One region of the Bacillus sp. BC05(2025) genome, then DNA from elsewhere that is predicted to be linked to it. Evidence: predicted binding sites of a transcription regulator. Region 1 holds the regulator's gene; the other holds the start of a gene.

What was found. The regulator LexA, encoded in region 1, represses DNA repair genes until DNA is damaged. The targets are predictions, from matches to a motif close to CGAACATATGTTCG.
Region 2: the regulator LexA is predicted to act here: its motif matches at 1,267-1,280, upstream of ACZ76X_RS16905 (YolD-like family protein).

Annotation. Positions count from the first base shown of each region.
Region 1 is NZ_JBWYRA010000001.1:1,093,664-1,096,880, reverse strand. Features, by position in the region: gene ACZ76X_RS05710 (DUF1700 domain-containing protein) at 1-45, shown strand, start outside; gene ACZ76X_RS05705 (DUF4097 family beta strand repeat-containing protein) at 46-852, shown strand; gene lexA (transcriptional repressor LexA) at 940-1,560, opposite strand; gene ACZ76X_RS05695 (YneB family resolvase-like protein) at 1,702-2,358, shown strand; gene ACZ76X_RS05690 (DUF896 domain-containing protein) at 2,404-2,643, shown strand; gene ACZ76X_RS05685 (bifunctional metallophosphatase/5'-nucleotidase) at 2,683-3,217, opposite strand, start outside.
Region 2 is NZ_JBWYRA010000004.1:531,932-535,148, reverse strand. Features, by position in the region: gene ACZ76X_RS16915 (hypothetical protein) at 1-176, opposite strand, end outside; gene gerPF (spore germination protein GerPF) at 386-601, shown strand; gene ACZ76X_RS16905 (YolD-like family protein) at 816-1,151, opposite strand; gene ACZ76X_RS16900 (hypothetical protein) at 1,546-1,767, opposite strand; gene ACZ76X_RS16895 (peptidylprolyl isomerase PrsA) at 2,262-3,113, opposite strand; partial or broken gene ACZ76X_RS16890 (N-acetylmuramoyl-L-alanine amidase) at 3,196-3,217, opposite strand, start outside.

The sequences.
Region 1 (3,217 bases):
GTACGTTATGTCATATGGAACTTCAAAATGATAAAAGGGGAGTAGATGATGAAAAAAATATTGTTAGTAGCAATCGCTTGTATCATTATTGGAGTTATAGGGATTTCACAAACATATGAAAAAGCAGTACAAACTGCAGAAGAAGGAAATAAAGAAGACGTAATTAAAAACGAAACAATAAAAAATATAGAAGTTAAGTTAGATGCTGGGGATATTGTTGTTCAAAAATCTTCTGACTCTTCTTTTTATGTAAAGCAATCAGGGGATGTACGTAAACAAAAGATTCGTATAGCTGAAGATGGTGACACATTAAAAATTATTGGGGAAAGAGAAAAAGGTGATTCATTTGATTTTTCTTTTTACGATTTTAGGTTTCAAACGTCAACAGTGACTATATTTGTACCAGAACGTTCTTACAAAGAGATAAAAGTAAATTCATCCGCTGGACAAATAGAAATGAGTGATGTAAACAGTGAGCATGTAACTGTTGGGACCCTCGCTGGAGAAGTAGATTTGAAACATGTCACGGCAAAAAGTGTGGAAGGATCTTCAAAAGCTGGAGAGCTGAGCTTTAAAAAGGTAATAGGAAAAGTAACTGCGAAAACGGCTAGTGGAGAAGTGCATATTATGGATCATGATCCTAAATATGATGTAGAGGCAAGCTCAACTGCTGGAGATGTAGATATTACTTTATTAGAAAAACCACAAGATGCAGTTATAACTGGGCAAAGTGCAGCTGGCGAAGTGATGATTTTTAATGAAGAAAATAAAAATGTAAAAATTGGAAATGGTAGTAAAAAGATTAGTGGTAAAACAGCAGCTGGCGATGTGACGATTAAAACGCGTTCATAAGAAATAGAATGTATGAAAATCTATCAAAATACAAAAAAGAAGATAATTACCGTATGTAAATAAGGTAATTATCTTCTTTTATTATGTTTAATGTAAATCACGATATACGCCAATTACTTTACCGATAACTGACACTTGTTTTAAAATGATAGGTTCTAATGAAGAGTTTTCCGGTTGTAGACGGAAATGGTCTTTTTCTTTATAGAAACGTTTAACAGTTGCTTCGTTATCTTCTGTTAAAGCAACTACAATTTCACCATTATATGCAGACTGTTGTTGGCGAACAACAACTAAATCTCCATCGAAAATACCAGCTTCAATCATACTATCTCCAGAAATACGTAACATGAACACTTGGTCTGCTCCAGCAACAATGCTAGCTGGAAGTGGGAAGTGATCTTCTACACTTTCAACTGCTGTAATCGGTAATCCGGCAGTAACTTTTCCGACAATTGGAACTTGAATAACAGATTGTGTTTCTGTATCCATTCGATCGTCACCTAAAATTTCAATTGCACGTGGTTTTGTTGGATCGCGTCGAATGTATCCTTTTTCTTCTAATCTTGATAAATGTCCGTGCACTGTAGAACTAGAAGCGAGGCCGACTGCTTGACCGATTTCACGTACGGAAGGTGGATATCCTTTTTCTTGTACTTTTAGCTTAATAAAGTCGAGAATGTCTTGCTGGCGTTTCGTTAACTTTTCCATGTTTTCTAACACCTCGTTTTCTTTCATTTTTCTTATTAATAAGTATAACATGCGAAAAAACATTCTACAAACATAAGTTCGAACAAAAGGCGAATTTATGTTAAACTGGAGGGAAATAATAGTGAGAAAGAGGGGTTCATAATGAATGCAATTATTTATGCGCGTGTGAGTACAACAAAAGAAGCACAAGAAACGTCATTATTACGTCAAAAAGATGAATTATTGCATTTAGCAGAGCGCTATCAAATGAATGTTACTAAGGTGATTGAAGAGCAGGCTAGTGGCTATATAATTGAGCGTGAGGGCATATTAGAAGTGCTAGATACAATTCGAGACGAACAAATTGATGTGCTACTTATACAAGATGAAACGCGCCTTGGTAGAGGGAATGCAAAGATTGCGTTAATGCACTGTTTACATAAAGAAGGAATAAAAGTATATACGCATACGCATAATGGAGAATTGCAATTGTCGGATTCTGATTCAATGGTATTAGATATTATTGGTATTGTTGAAGAGTATCAAAGAAAGATTCATAACTTGAAAATTAAACGTGGTATGCAACGAGCAGTTGAAAAAGGCTATCGTCCAGAAAATAATTTAAAGAACCGTCATTTAAGCGTAGGACGAGAGAAGAAAGAAGTGCCGATTGAGGAAATTGTACGTTTGCGTAAGAGTGAACTTACTTTCGAAGAAATTGCGGCAACGCTTCGCGGCTTTGGTCATAATGTTTCAAAAGCGACTGTACATCGTAGATATGTAGAGTATACAAAGCAATTGCTTGATAAAGAAGAGTAACTATTGTATGATAATAATCAGTTTTGATTAGAAGGGGGATTCGAGATGCTTAGTCACGAACTCGTTGAACGCATTAACTTCTTAGCGAAAAAAGCAAAAGCTGAAGGTTTAACTGAAGAAGAACAACGTGAGCGTCAATCGCTACGTGAACAATATTTAAAAGGATTTCGTCAAAATATGTTAAACGAACTTAAAGGAATTAAAGTCGTTAATGAACAAGGTACTGACGTTACACCGGCGAAATTAAAAGCTTTAAAAAAGCAAGATAATGCAAAATTAAACTAAAAGATGGGCGAAGCCCATCTTTTTTATTTATTATATTCGTTATTTAATAACTTTCCAGTTGTTATTAACCGTTGCTTCTATCTTTTTATTTTTCAAAATATAATTAGCGATCAGTTCAGACATATCTGTTGGTATGTCTTTTATTACGGGCTTATTTTGGAACATAAAGAAGTTTCCTCCGCCGCTTGCGCGATAATTATTCATAACGACGTCATATTCTTCATCCATATTAAGCGGAGCGCCTTTGTATTGTAAAGATTTGACCCTTTCGCCAATAGGTTTGGAAATGTTTAATACGTACGAAATCCCTTCCCACATATCGTAATTATAGTGTTGCGGTTTTGGTTCTAAGAAGGTAGGGTTTACGATGATGGATCCATCTGCATGTAATGTGAAATAAGAAGCTGAGAGTTCTAGGGCATCTTTTATATCCGCTCCAGTTATTCTAATTACTTGTAATGTATTTGGATAAATATAATTAGAAACGATGTCACGCATTGTTACATGTTCCGGGAAACCTGGAGATGTATTATGGAACAAGCTTGTACAAGAAATTGATACATTAGCTATATCC
Region 2 (3,217 bases), on a different contig from region 1:
TTCGTTATATGTGCTGTTTTAATAGCCGATAAAATTGCAATTTCATTAAATTTTAATTTTATTTCATTTGGACAAAATGCTTCTTCGACCAATATAACTTCATTGCTATAAATAAGTGCAACAAGATTACTTGATTTTGCATCTGTTAAATCTACTTTTTTTATAACATTATTCATTACATTTTGCCTCCTTTGTTTTCGTATATATTAATTATACAATCACTATTTTTAATTACTCATCCTTACATTAATTTTAACATACTTTTATTGTGGGATTAAGCTACCCCTCAAATGATTTACTATTCCACAATTTTTGTTACATGAACCATTTGGACTATAGTATCATATAGTAGTGTTAACAAATGATTGTAAAGCGGGTGAAAACCATGCCCTCAGTTGTAGGGAATTTAGTTGTACAAAATAGTAACGGTTCATTTAACTTAGGTGATTTCTACAACGTTTCTCCGAAAGAAAATACGAAGGCTTATAATGGATCTGGTGCTTCAAACGTTGGTTTTGTTGTTAACACTTTTAATGGCGTGAGCGCGACTAATACATTTGATTCTGACCTTGCAGATCAAAATCAAGTGGGTACAGCCTAATCCTATTTTCCATCGTTTTGTTTAGAAATTTTAAACTTGTCTATACTATAATCAGGCTGTTACACAGCTATTGTTGATTTTTGGAGTACCCTATCTTTTTCTCCCTTTCCCTGGGGCTTAGCAGCTAGTATGAAGCTAGCTGCTTTTTCGTTTTATTATTTCTATCCCTCATCTAACAAAAATAAAAAAGCTAAAACTTAAATTTCAGCTTTCTTTACGTTATTTCAATAATATCCGAAGTATTTAATACATAAGTTCTATAAAAAGCGTCAGTACATATTACTATGCGCTTTAGCGGGTTTATATGCACAACTGTCATATAACTTGTAAGGATATATCCATCTTCAAAATATGTCACCAATATTTCTTTTTCAGACAAAAAGGATGTTAATAATGTATCAGAAATTCTTTCTTTAGCTTCGTTTGTTACGAGCGGTTTTTGTACTTTAAATTTTTCTCCAACAACCTCTCGTATACTTAACAACTGTTCAGACATTACTGTAAACGGAACACATTCTCTTTCTACTTTCTGCACCTTTGCATCATTCATTTCTTTATCTCCTTGATCATTTATCCATTTTAATTCATGCAAATTAATTTCAACTATTCTTTCATAATTCCTTGACTCATATTCACACCATAAGAACATTCGTTCTAATTATACACGAACCTACGTTCTTTTGAGAAGAGATATAATTATATTTTTAATAAAATATAATTTAAATTACTTATTTTTTCTTCTTCAAATGAGCTTTTCACTTCTTATTTAATAGGACGTTCACAAATCAACAAAAAAGTTTTAATTTTCAAGTTTATTAACCATCTATAAATGAAAACATATATTATAAAGAACGAACTCACAAAGTTTCTATGAAAAGAGAGCAATTTAAACACTCTCTTTTCTTACATACGGTATAAGACTATCTATAAATAATTCCTCCTAATTATTTCATATATCTTGGTTGTACTATTATATGTAACTCCCTCTCTGTTACTGCTTTTTTGGGGTTACGAAAATACTCTAATTCGTATTTTAATACTTCATACTCAATCATCCCGATCTTAATCCCTTTCGTTTCTTTTAAAATAGCTAATAAGTTACTTATATCTTCATCGTTCGATTCAAAAACTTTCCCTGCATCTTCTCTTTGAAAAATTACTTTCACATGTTCTCCTCCTATGTAATATATTTATCTATTCAATAATCCATTTAAAAATGTTCATTCTTCCTCTGAAAATTCCATACTAAGAAGAATATCCATTTTAATGGAATGCTTTGCTTTTTACTTCATTTAACATCAATATTAATGTATGTTTCATTCTGCAAACTATGTTTATCCACTTCAAAAAAGTAAAACTTAAATCAACTCAAGTTTTGTTCATTCCCGACTAATAATTGGCCTACACCAATCGTACTACCTACAAATAGTGAGTAAAAAATAAGAAATTCACTTTATATGTAATGAAATTAAATAAATAAAACATTATAATATCAATATTTTCGGAAGTAATAATTATTCTTCTTTAAAATAATTACATAAATTCCCATTGTAATTCTTAATATTTATATGTAATATTGTATTGTCTTACTATCTATTTATAACTCACACACTAACTAGAAAAGGGAACCTATATAGGTTCCCTTTTCTAATTACAGTCATTATTTTTTTTCTAGAAATTCAAATGTATTTTTAAATTCTTTGCCGTTCACCTTAATATCAGCATCTTTCAATAAGTCATTGACTACTTGTTGTTTCCATTTCCCTGTCGTATCTTGTAGTCTTTGCTGTTCTAAGTCTTTACGAATGCTATCTTTCACTTCATCAAATGGCTTCAATTCTTTTTTATCTGTCACTTTAATAATATGGTAACCGTAAGTTGTTTTTACCGGATCACTTACTTGTCCTGCATCTAATTTATATGCGGCTTCCTCAAATTCTTTCACTGTTTGCCCTGGAGCGAAACCAGTTATTTCTCCGCCTTGTTCTTTTGAACCAGTATCCTCTGAGTATTGCTTTGCTAAAGCCACAAAATCTTCACCATTATTTACTTTCTCTTTCACTTCTTTAGCGGTCTTTTCATCTTTCACTAAAATGTGACTTACCTTTATCTCTGGTTTATAGTTATTTTTTACATCTTTTTCTGTAACAGTCGCTTTAATCGCTTTCTCAAATGCGATTTCTGGCTTCATTTTTTCTTTTAATTCATCTTCATTTTTCAATCCAACTTGTTCTAAAGTCGATTTGAAGTTGTCACCCATTTTATCTTTTGCTTCTTCAACTTGTTTTTTCGCTTCCTCATCTGAAACTTTATATTTATCTAGTAATGCCTTACTTAACACCATTTGGTATAAAGTACTTTCTCCATATTTTTGTCTTAATTCTTTACTTAATTCTTTCTCTGTAACATTTCCTACTTTTGATGTTACAACGTTTTCTGAGGAACCACATGCAGATAATGCCAGTACTACGCATGAAATAATTGTTCCTAAAAATAGCTTGTTCTTTTTCAATTCAAAATACCTCACTTTTATTATGATACAAAAACAACTATACAATGTTGATGTGTAAACAATGTGTTTTCTACATGTAATTCATTTCATTCATATAATTTTGA